Regions from separate parts of the Mediterraneibacter butyricigenes genome, predicted to be linked through region 2. Evidence: predicted binding sites of a transcription regulator. Region 2 holds the regulator's gene; the other holds the start of a gene.

The links. The regulator Rex, encoded in region 2, represses fermentation and respiration genes when NADH is low (regulators of the CRP and FNR family bind a similar motif). The targets are predictions, from matches to a motif close to ATTGTTAANTANTTAACAAT.
Region 1: the regulator Rex is predicted to act here: its motif matches at 4,176-4,195, upstream of gap (type I glyceraldehyde-3-phosphate dehydrogenase).

Annotation. Positions count from the first base shown of each region.
Region 1 covers NZ_BHGK01000005.1:1,415-6,757, forward strand. Annotated here, with positions in the region: gene gpmI (2,3-bisphosphoglycerate-independent phosphoglycerate mutase) at 1-201, opposite strand, end outside; gene KGMB01110_RS14625 (histidine phosphatase family protein) at 311-973, opposite strand; gene tpiA (triose-phosphate isomerase) at 1,049-1,798, opposite strand; gene KGMB01110_RS14635 (phosphoglycerate kinase) at 1,818-3,011, opposite strand; gene gap (type I glyceraldehyde-3-phosphate dehydrogenase) at 3,097-4,110, opposite strand; gene KGMB01110_RS14645 (histidinol-phosphatase HisJ family protein) at 4,259-5,065, opposite strand; gene mnmA (tRNA 2-thiouridine(34) synthase MnmA) at 5,062-5,343, opposite strand, start outside.
Region 2 covers NZ_BHGK01000004.1:13,795-19,137, forward strand. Annotated here, with positions in the region: gene alr (alanine racemase) at 1-595, opposite strand, end outside; gene KGMB01110_RS14415 (NAD(P)H-hydrate dehydratase) at 647-2,134, opposite strand; gene KGMB01110_RS14420 (redox-sensing transcriptional repressor Rex) at 2,227-2,874, opposite strand; gene KGMB01110_RS14425 (ABC-F family ATP-binding cassette domain-containing protein) at 3,047-4,981, shown strand; gene KGMB01110_RS14430 (NADP-dependent isocitrate dehydrogenase) at 5,295-5,343, opposite strand, start outside.

The DNA.
Region 1 (5,343 bases), on a different contig from region 2:
CAAATGTCCAACCTCAGAGTTTCCCATCTGACCATCCGGAAGTCCTACTGCAAGTCCACTTGCATTTCCTTTTACAAACGGACACTCTGCCATCAACTTATCCATAACCGGTGTCTTTGCCTGAGCAATGGCATTTCCCTTCACGGAATCGCTCAGACCATATCCGTCTAAAATCATCAATACTGTTGTTTTTTTGCTCATAAACTCATCTCTCCTATATTTTTCACTCAGTTTTCATCAAAACCTTATGGTATTGCGTTTACACTTCGTAATTCAGCAACTTTACGCTGTGCATCCTTACTTTCTATCTTTAACAGTCTGTCTCGATCGGAACGTACTGATTCTTTATCAGCAGTGCCGGATCATAATAAATCTGATCTTCCTTCAACAAACTGAACTTTCCGTCTTTTACCTCTGCAATATTTACCGCACAGTTTGCCGGCACACCTCCATGCCAGAAATCAGCAGGATCATCATAAACACTGTTTAAAATTGCTCTTGTCGCACAGCCATGAGAGGAAATCAGAATGGTCTTTTCCTGATAATCCGGATTTGCAATCAGTTCCTGCAAAAAATCTTTTGTCCGTTCACATACCTGTCTGACCGTCTCTCCTCCCGGTGCTCCCGGATATTGAAACGGATCTGTATAAAACAGATTAAATTTGGCAGCCTGATGTGATTCCCGGAACTGTTCTCTGGTCCATCCGTCCCATTCTCCCCAGTTAATTTCCATGATCCGTGGCTCCATTATATATGGAATATCGGCTCCTCCGGTTGCCAGACGCGCTGTTTCAATGGTCCGCTTCAATGGACTGGTAATCACAAGATCAAATGAAATTTCCTTCAGTTTATTTTCATAAGTCTGCTCTGCAAGAATGATCCCCTTCTCATTCAAAGGAACATCATGCCATCCCTGCAGTTTTTTCTGATCATTCCAGTCTGTTTCTCCGTGTCTGATAAAATATAACCGCATAAATGCCTCCACATACATATAAAGAGGTCATCGCAAATGCAACAACCCCTTTTATCTTTTACCTTCTATAAATGACTACTTGTAGTTTACGATCTTTCCGAAATCAGCTTTCAGGGAAGCTCCACCTACAAGACCTCCATCGATATCAGCCTGAGCAAATAATTCCGGAGCTGTTGCAGCATTTACAGATCCACCGTACTGAATACGGATTGCTTCTGCTGTTGCTTCATCATAAATCTCAGCGATACAAGCGCGAATTCCTGCACAAACTTCCTGAGCCTGCTCAGTTGTAGCAGTTTTTCCTGTGCCGATTGCCCAGATTGGCTCGTAAGCGATTACAGTCTCTTTTGCCTGATCTGCGGTTACTCCCTGATATCCAACCTTAACCTGCTGACGGATGAAGTCCATTGTCACACCCTGTTCTCTCTGCTCCAGAGTCTCTCCACAGCACATGATTGGTGTAATCCCGTGTTCAATTGCTTTCAGCACTTTTTTATTTACATCTGTATTGGTCTCGCCGAAGTATTCTCTTCTCTCAGAATGTCCGAGAACAACATATTTTACTCCTGCATCTACCAGCATAGCCGGTGAGATTTCTCCTGTATATGCACCACTCTCTTCGAAGTACATATTTTCTGCTCCAACCTGGATGTTGGTTCCCTTAGCAGCTTCAACAACCGGAATAATGTCAATAGCCGGTACGCAGAATACTACGTCAACTTCTTCGTTTGCTACCAGCGGTTTTAACTCTTCTACAAGGGCAACTGCTTCTGAAGGAGTCTTGTTCATTTTCCAGTTTCCTGCAATGATTTTCTTTCTTGCCATGATTTTCTCTCCTGTCTTATTATTTATCGTTTGCTGCTGCAACACCCGGCAGTTCTTTTCCTTCCAGGAATTCCAGAGAAGCTCCACCACCTGTGGAAATATGAGTCATCTTGTCTCCATATCCAAGCTGGTTAACTGCTGCTGCGGAATCTCCACCACCGATGATTGTTACCGCATCCGTCTCAGCAAGTGCTTTTGCAACTGCTTCTGTACCTGCTGCAAATTTCGGCATCTCGAAACATCCCATCGGTCCGTTCCATACAACGGTCTTTGCATTCTTTACTTCTGCTGCGTAAAGTTTTGCGGTTTCCGGTCCGATATCAAGACCTTCCCATCCGTCCGGAATTTCTCCACGGCCTACAACCTGTGTATTTGCATCATTAGAGAAATCATCAGCGATCACATTGTCAACCGGAAGTAACAGTTTTACTCCCTTATCTTCTGCTTTTTTCAGCATGTCCAGAGCGTACTGGCAGTAATCTTCTTCAAGAAGAGATTTTCCGACATTTCCACCCAGAGCCTTGCTGAATGTATAAGACATTCCTCCTCCGATAATCAGAGTATCTACTTTATCAAGCAGGTTCTCGATAACAGGAATCTTGCTGGAAACCTTAGCTCCACCAAGGATTGCAACGAACGGTCTCTCCGGATTCTCAACTGCGTTTCCGAGGAAATCGATTTCTTTCTGCATCAGATATCCTACAACAGCGGTATCTACATACTTTGTAACGCCTACGTTTGAGCAGTGTGCTCTGTGAGCAGTACCAAATGCATCGTTTACAAATACATCACACAGGGAAGCCAGTTCTTTGCTGAATGCCTCACCGTTTTTGGTTTCTTCTGCTCTGTAACGTGTATTTTCAAGAAGGATAATGTCTCCGTCTTTCATTTCTGCGACTGCAGCTTTTGCGTTTGGTCCGACAACTTCCGGATCAGCAGCAAATTTTACTTCCTGACCAAGCAGTTCAGACAGTCTGACTGCCACAGGTGCCAGTGAAAGTTCCGGAACCGGCTGTCCCTTCGGCTTACCAAGGTGAGAACAAAGAATGATCTTTCCACCATCAGCTACCAGTTTCTTGATGGTCGGCAGCGCTGCAACCAGACGGTTCTCATCTGTGATCTTTCCGTCAATCAACGGAACATTAAAGTCGCATCTTACAAGGACTTTCTTTCCTTTTACATTAATATCATCTACTGATTTCTTATTCAGCATGTTATCTCTCCTTTTTCATCCAGAAAATAAACAAACAGGTCCGGCCCATAACAGACCGGACCCTTTTGAGTCATCTTATCAAATCTTATGCCAGTTCTGAGAAGTATTTGATTGTTCTTACCATCTGGCTTGTGTAAGAGTTCTCATTGTCATACCAGGAAACTACCTGAACTTCTGTTGTTCCGTTATCAAGCGGAAGAACCATTGTCTGAGTAGAATCGAACAGAGAACCGTATGTGATACCAACGATATCGCTGGATACGATTTCATCTTCGTTATATCCGAAGGACTCTGTCTGAGCAGCCTTCATTGCTGCATTGATTCCTTCTACTGTTGCTTCACCTTCAACTACTGCTGTCAGGATTGTTGTGGATCCTGTCGGAGTAGGAACACGCTGAGCAGATCCGATCAGTTTTCCGTTCAGTTCCGGAATAACAAGACCGATTGCTTTAGCAGCACCTGTGCTGTTAGGAACGATATTTACTGCTGCTGCACGAGATCTTCTCAGATCACCTTTTCTCTGCGGTCCATCAAGAGTCATCTGATCTCCTGTGTAAGCGTGGATTGTGCACATGATACCGGATTTGATCGGTGCATAATCATTCAGAGCCTTAGCCATCGGTGCAAGACAGTTTGTTGTACAGGAAGCTGCAGAAATAACTGTATCTTCCGGTTTCAGTGTCTCGTGGTTTACATTGTATACGATTGTCGGCAGATCGTTTCCAGCTGGTGCAGAAATAACAACTTTTCTTGCTCCTGCTTTGATGTGAGCTTCTGCTTTTGCTTTGGATGTGTAGAATCCTGTACACTCCAGAACAACATCAACTTTCAGCTCTCCCCAAGGAAGGTTTGCTGCGTCAGCTTCTGCATAAATCTTGATTGTCTTTCCATCAACTGTGATAGAATCTTCTCCAGCAGATACAGTATCAGCAAGTGCATACTTTCCCTGTGAAGAATCATACTTTAATAAGTGAGCAAGCATCTTAGGAGATGTCAGGTCGTTGATTGCTACAACCTCATATCCTTCTGCTCCGAACATCTGTCTGAATGCCAGACGTCCAATACGTCCGAATCCATTGATCGCTACTCTTACTGCCATGATTAATTCCTCCTAAAGTTTAAAATCTTAACTGTTGCCACAGTTTTATTTGGTAAATCCTTAACATTGTTAAAGATTCATCAACGCTGTTACTATTATATTAAATATGAAATAGAAATTCAAGAAAAATTTATCATTTTGTTTTATTTCAACGTATTTGCTTAAAAACAGGCTTTCTTGACTTAAATTCTGTGTAATATTTAAACCCACACGCCGCTAATATCTCTTCTGCCTGTCCGAACTCATAACCTACATGTTTAGGCTGATGGGCATCTGACCCTACAGTTATGATCTCGCCGCCCAGTTCCCGGTATCTTTTCAGTACATCCGGATGAGGATGTGCAAAGGGCAGTCCATATTTGATTCCGGCTGTATTCAGTTCAATTCCGCGACCAGTCTCGATTACTGCCTGCAAAAGCTCGTCGATCTCATCAGAAAATTTCTGATAAGAATATTCTTTTTCCTGATATTTCCCATATCGTACCACATAATCCAGATGTCCCAGTACATCAAAATCTTTGATCTTTCTGACACATTCTGTCATTTCCCGAAACGTCATCCGATAGACTTCTTCATCTGAATATTCTTCAAAGATTTCTCCATAATACGGATCCAGTCCATTAATATAATGAAGAGAACCGATTACAAAATCAAAAGGATACTTTCCGATAAACTCCCGGTAATGAGGTCCCAGATCTTCTTTCAGGCCGATTTCAATTCCCAGATTGATCTCCAGCCTTCCTTTGTAGGTTTCCCGGGCATCCTGTATTGTATGAACATATTTTTCATAATCCGTAAGAACCATGACTTCTTTGCCCGTCTGACCGTAATCCTCATGATCTGTAATACAGATGGCTTGCAGTTCTTTCCGAAGTGCCGCCTCCGCCATCTCTTCCGGAGTTCCTTTTCCATCATCGGAAAACGTCGTATGCATATGATAGTCCGAAGTAATCACAGGATTGTTCCTCCTCCTAATACATACTCTCCATCATACAGAACCAATGCCTGTCCCGGCGCAGGTGCCCCTTGCGGTTCTTCGAACACACAGGTGATTTCATCTTCACCAGTCTGACTGACTTCGCACCATGCCCCCCGGTGGTTATATCGGATCTTGGCAAATACACGCATTGGATGTTCCAGTTTTTCCACCGACATCCAATTCACATGATTCGCCTTTACAACCGTCTGCATGGATTCCTCTTTTGTCCCGATCACCACTTCATTTGTTTCCGG
Region 2 (5,343 bases):
GCACTCCTTTTTCTGCCAGTTTGTCGATCATCCACTGGAATTTTTCATGCTGCTGATCCGTATAATCCCGCGGTGTTTCATCGGCCTTTGCAAAATGTGTGAAAATCCCTTCCAGTTCCAGATTCGGAAGCTTTGCAATCCGACAGATTGTATCAACACTGTCTTCATCTATCGGAAAACCAAGTCTTCCCATTCCGGTATCCAGTTTGATATGGATATATGCCGTTTTATGATTTTCCTGCGCAAGCCTGGAAATCGCCTCCGCCTGCTCCTCCATATAGACATTGACACGGATCTCATGATCCAGCATCATATCATATCCGTCTTCAAAGATACAGCCAAGAACCAGTGCCGGTTTACGGATCCCGTTCTTGGCAAGCTCCAGCGCCTCATCCAGTGTGGCGACTGCGTATCCCCAGACATAATTCAGCTTTTCCAGTACACCGGCCACCTCTACTGCACCGTGACCATATCCATCCGTTTTGATGACTCCGATCATTTTTGTATCAGAAGGAATATTCTGATGCATCTGTTCCATATTATATGCAATATGATCCAGATTAATTTCCGCATAAACCCTTTCGTGAAGTTTCATGCTGTTAGACCTCCTTTTGGTTTCAAGTTCTTTCTTTATTTTCAACGTCTTTTATTGCCAGCGTTCACAATATTCTATCTCATGGATCAGGTCTCTGGCAAGTACTCCGTAAGATCCTTTTTCTTTTTTTGCCTGATCTCCTGCCATTCCATGTAAAAACACGCCGGTAATCGCCGCATCATACGCAGATATTCTCTGTGCCAGAAGACCTGTAATGACACCGGTTAATACATCCCCGGATCCGCCTTTTGCCATCGCCTGATTTCCGGTTGTGTTCAGATAAGGATGCTCGTCCTGTTTCATTACCAGTGTCCGTGCATCTTTTAGCACACAGGTTACCGAATATTCTTCCACGAATTTCTTCAGGATTTCAAAGCGTCCTGTCTGAATCTCAGCAACAGGTTTTCCGCCAAGAAGCCTGCTCATTTCTTTCATATGAGGCGTAAGAACCGTCGCTTGCTTTCGTGTCTTCAGTAACTCCAGTCGATTCTGTTCTGCCAGAAGATTCAGTCCGTCCGCATCGATGACACAGGGAACCTCTGCCTGTGTCAGCACGGTTTCCAGAATCTCTGCCGCTTTCTTTCCTTTTGAAAGTCCCGGTCCGATTCCGATCACATCTGCCCATTCTGTCACGGACGATACAGACTCTTTTTCATAGGTAGTTATAATTGCTTCCGGTAACAGTTGCTGCAAGACCTGACGGTTGCTCTCCGGTGTATAGATCTTAACCAGACCTGCTCCGATTCCGTAAGCTGCCGCCGCACTGAAAAATGCAGCCCCGGACATTCCCTCGCTTCCGGCAATCAAAAGGACTTTTCCGTAAGTTCCTTTGTGTGAATTCATGAGGCGTCTGGGCAGAACGGATTTCAGATCTTTTCTGTCACAGGTTCTCACCACTTCTTTTTGTTTTGTGAAATAAGTTTCATCGATCCCAATCGGAACCGCAAATACCTCTCCGGCATATTCTTTTCCGGGAAACAGAACAGTTCCCAGTTTTTCACACTGCATGGAAACTGTATAATCTGCACGAAATCCAATCCCCAGAATCTGTCCGTTCTCCGCCGAAACACCGGATGGAATGTCCATTGCCAGCTTGATACCTTTCAACTGATTCATGGTTTCCAGGATCGTAGCGTAACGTCCGGAAATTTCTCTGGAAAGTCCGACTCCAAAAATAGCATCCACCACCAGCGTATAGTCTTTCTCCGGGATTTCAGAAAAGATCTCGCCACCCAGTGTCTTAAAAATCTCCATCTGCGTGGTGCACTCTTCACTTCTGGAAGCTTCCTTCCCCACAAAAGTCACGGTCGGATGGACTCCCTTTTCCAGAAAAAGTCTGGCCAATGCAAATCCGTCTCCTCCATTATTACCGGATCCGCATACAATCAGAACATTCCCTGTATCTATCTGTCTTGCTGCTATAACATGGAGACACTGCAATGCAGCCCGTTCCATCAGAACCAGAGAAGGAATCCCGATTCCGTCTATGGTATGACGATCTGCTTCTCCCATCTTTTTTCCTGTCGGAAGATAACGCATAATTAGCCCTCCTTTATCCATTCCGGAAAAAAGGGTGATACAGAAAGCCTTACGCCCCTGCAACACCCTTCATTTCATGTTCCATCATTTCGTCAGTTCTTTTCATGTTCTCCGTTGTAACGGCTGATATTATAAGACAATTTCATCAGACTCTCCGACAGATGAACATTTTCAACAATGACATCCTCCGGGAGATTCAGATCAATGTGTGCAAAATTCCAGATCGCACGCACACCGTTGTTCACCAGTGTGTTGGCAACTTCCAGTGCTTTCGTCTTCGGAATTGTAAGCACAGCAATTTCAATCTGATTTTTCTTCAGGAAATCTTCCAGTTCGTCCATCAGACGAACCTGAACACCTCGGATTGCCACACCCTGAAGTCTCGGGTTCACATCAAACAATCCTTTCAGGATAAATCCTCTGTCTCCGAAAGCTGCATAATTAGCCAGCGCCTGTCCCAGATTACCAGTTCCGATAATAATCATATTATGAATCTGATCCAGTCCGAGGATCTTACCGATCTCATTGTAAAGATATTTTACATTATATCCGTAACCCTGCTGACCGAAACCACCAAAATTATTCAAATCCTGACGGATCTGAGATGCAGTTACTTTCATTCTTTTACTGAGCTCATTTGATGAAATGCGCTCCACTCCGTCAGCCATCAGTTCACCAAGATATCTGTGATACCTCGGAAGTCTGCCGATGACTGCCTGGGAAATCTCTCTCTCTTCCACTTTTATCACCTCTAACCAATATGTATTTATTATATAGAAAGCATCTTTTAAAGTCAAACATCTTTTCGAGCAATTCTTGTATTTTCCCGAATTTCCGTTATAATGAGATAGAATCATATGATGATATTTCTGCATCATCAGCTATGTTTAAGAAAAAGAATGGAGAAAATACATGATACTGGCATGTCAGAATATAAAAAAATCTTTTGGGGAAGACGTGATCGTTTCTTCCGGATCATTTCATATAGAAGACAGAGAGAAAGCCGCACTGGTCGGACCAAACGGCGCCGGCAAATCCACGATTCTTAAGATGATCGTCGGGGAACTCCCTTCCGACGGCGGAGATATCCTGCTTGCAAAGGGAAAGACTCTTGGATACCTGGCCCAACATCAGGAAATGAATACCGGAGCCACCATCTACGAAGAGGTTCGTTCTGCAAAAGAACCGATCTTCGCAATGGAGCGAAAGATCCGCCAACTCGAAACCGATATGAAACACCTGACTGGCGAAGAACTTTCCGGTACTCTGGAACAGTACAACCGACTGGTGTCTCAGTTTGAACTTGAAAATGGATACGCCTGTGAAAGTGAGATCATCGGGGTTTTAAAAGGTCTCGGCTTTGAAGAATCCGAATTTGGCAAACATGTCAACACCCTGTCCGGCGGTCAGAAAACCCGCGTATCTCTCGGAAAACTTCTGCTCACAAAACCAGATATTATTCTGTTGGATGAGCCTACTAACCACCTGGATTTAAATTCTATCGCATGGCTGGAGACTTATCTGTTAAATTATCCCGGAGCCGTTCTGATCGTCTCCCACGACCGTTTTTTCCTGAACCGGATCGTAACCAAGGTCATCGATCTGGATTACGGAGAGCTTCGGATGTATATGGGAAATTATAAAGCTTATTCCGAAAAAAAACAGCAGATCCGGGATGCAAAAATAAAAGAATATCTGAACCAGCAACAGATCATCAAACACCAGGAACAGGTCATTGAGAAATTAAAATCTTTCAACCGCGAGAAATCCATCAAGCGTGCGGAAAGCCGTGAAAAAATGCTGGAAAAGATGGAGCGGATTGAAAAACCACTGGAAGATTCCGATGGCATGCATTTTTCACTGGAGCCCTCCGTTGTCAGCGGAAATGATGTGCTGAAAGTCGAACATTTAAGCAAACGATTTGACGATCAGGTACTTTTTACCGATGTATCCTTTGAAATTTCCCGCGGAGAACATGTGGCCGTCATCGGCGACAACGGAACCGGAAAAACCACGCTTTTAAAAATTATCAATCAGGTGACCGATGCAAACGAAGGCAGTTTTGTTCTGGGTTCCAACGTGGACATTGGTTATTATGATCAGGAGCACCATGTTCTTCATCCGGACAAAACGATTTTTGAAGAAATCTCCGATGATTATCCGAATCTGAACAATACTAAGATCCGCAATACACTGGCAGCATTTCAGTTTACAGGAGATGACGTCTATAAACTGATCCGTGAATTAAGCGGTGGCGAACGTGGTCGGGTTTCTCTTGCAAAATTAATGCTTTCCAAATCCAATTTCCTGATTCTGGATGAGCCTACCAACCATTTGGATATCCAGTCCAAGGAAATTCTGGAAGAAGCCCTGAATCAATATACCGGAACGGTTCTGTATGTATCACATGACCGTTATTTCATCAATCAGACTGCCCATCGAATCCTGGAGCTGACCAATCAGACCTTTGTAAATTACATTGGAAATTATGATTACTATCTGGAGAAAAAAGAGACGATGACCGCAAATCTTCTCTCTTCTTCCGCAGGATCCGGTGCTGTTTCAAAAGAAACAACTGTTTCCGAAAAAGAAGATTCTGCTTCAAAATTGTCCTGGCAGGAACAGAAAGAGCAACAGGCGTTAGAGCGCAAGCGGAAAAATCAGTTAGAAAAGACGGAAGCCCGCATCAGCGAACTGGAAACACGGGATCAGGAGATCGACGAGAGCATGCTTCTCGAAGAAGTATACAGCAATTCCGTAAAATGCCAGGAACTCTCGAAAGAAAAAGCTGCGATTGCTGAAGAACTGGAAGAACTGTATCTCCAGTGGGAAGAATTGGCGGAGTAAATTGTGGGTTATCCGATAAAATGTGTTGATGAAAACCATTATTCTCCCGCAAAAGGATTGCACCCTTTTGCGAAAGTTAAAGTTGTATTCCTATAACTCACATATGGATTCATATCGAAAAAAGATTGCATAAGGGAACATCCGCAGTCCCGGAACTTCCTGAGAGCAAGCAGCAGCACCGCTCGAAGGTTAGTTCTGCTGGACGAGGACTAGTGCGAACGGTTCCCGTTGCAACTTTTTTCGATATTATTTATATTTGGAGCCTGTAATTGTTTTCCTGTATTCAATACGGATTTTGTTCTTGCTCTGCTATTTACAATCTGGAAGCGATTGCCTTGATAAATTCTTTGCTGTTTAATACA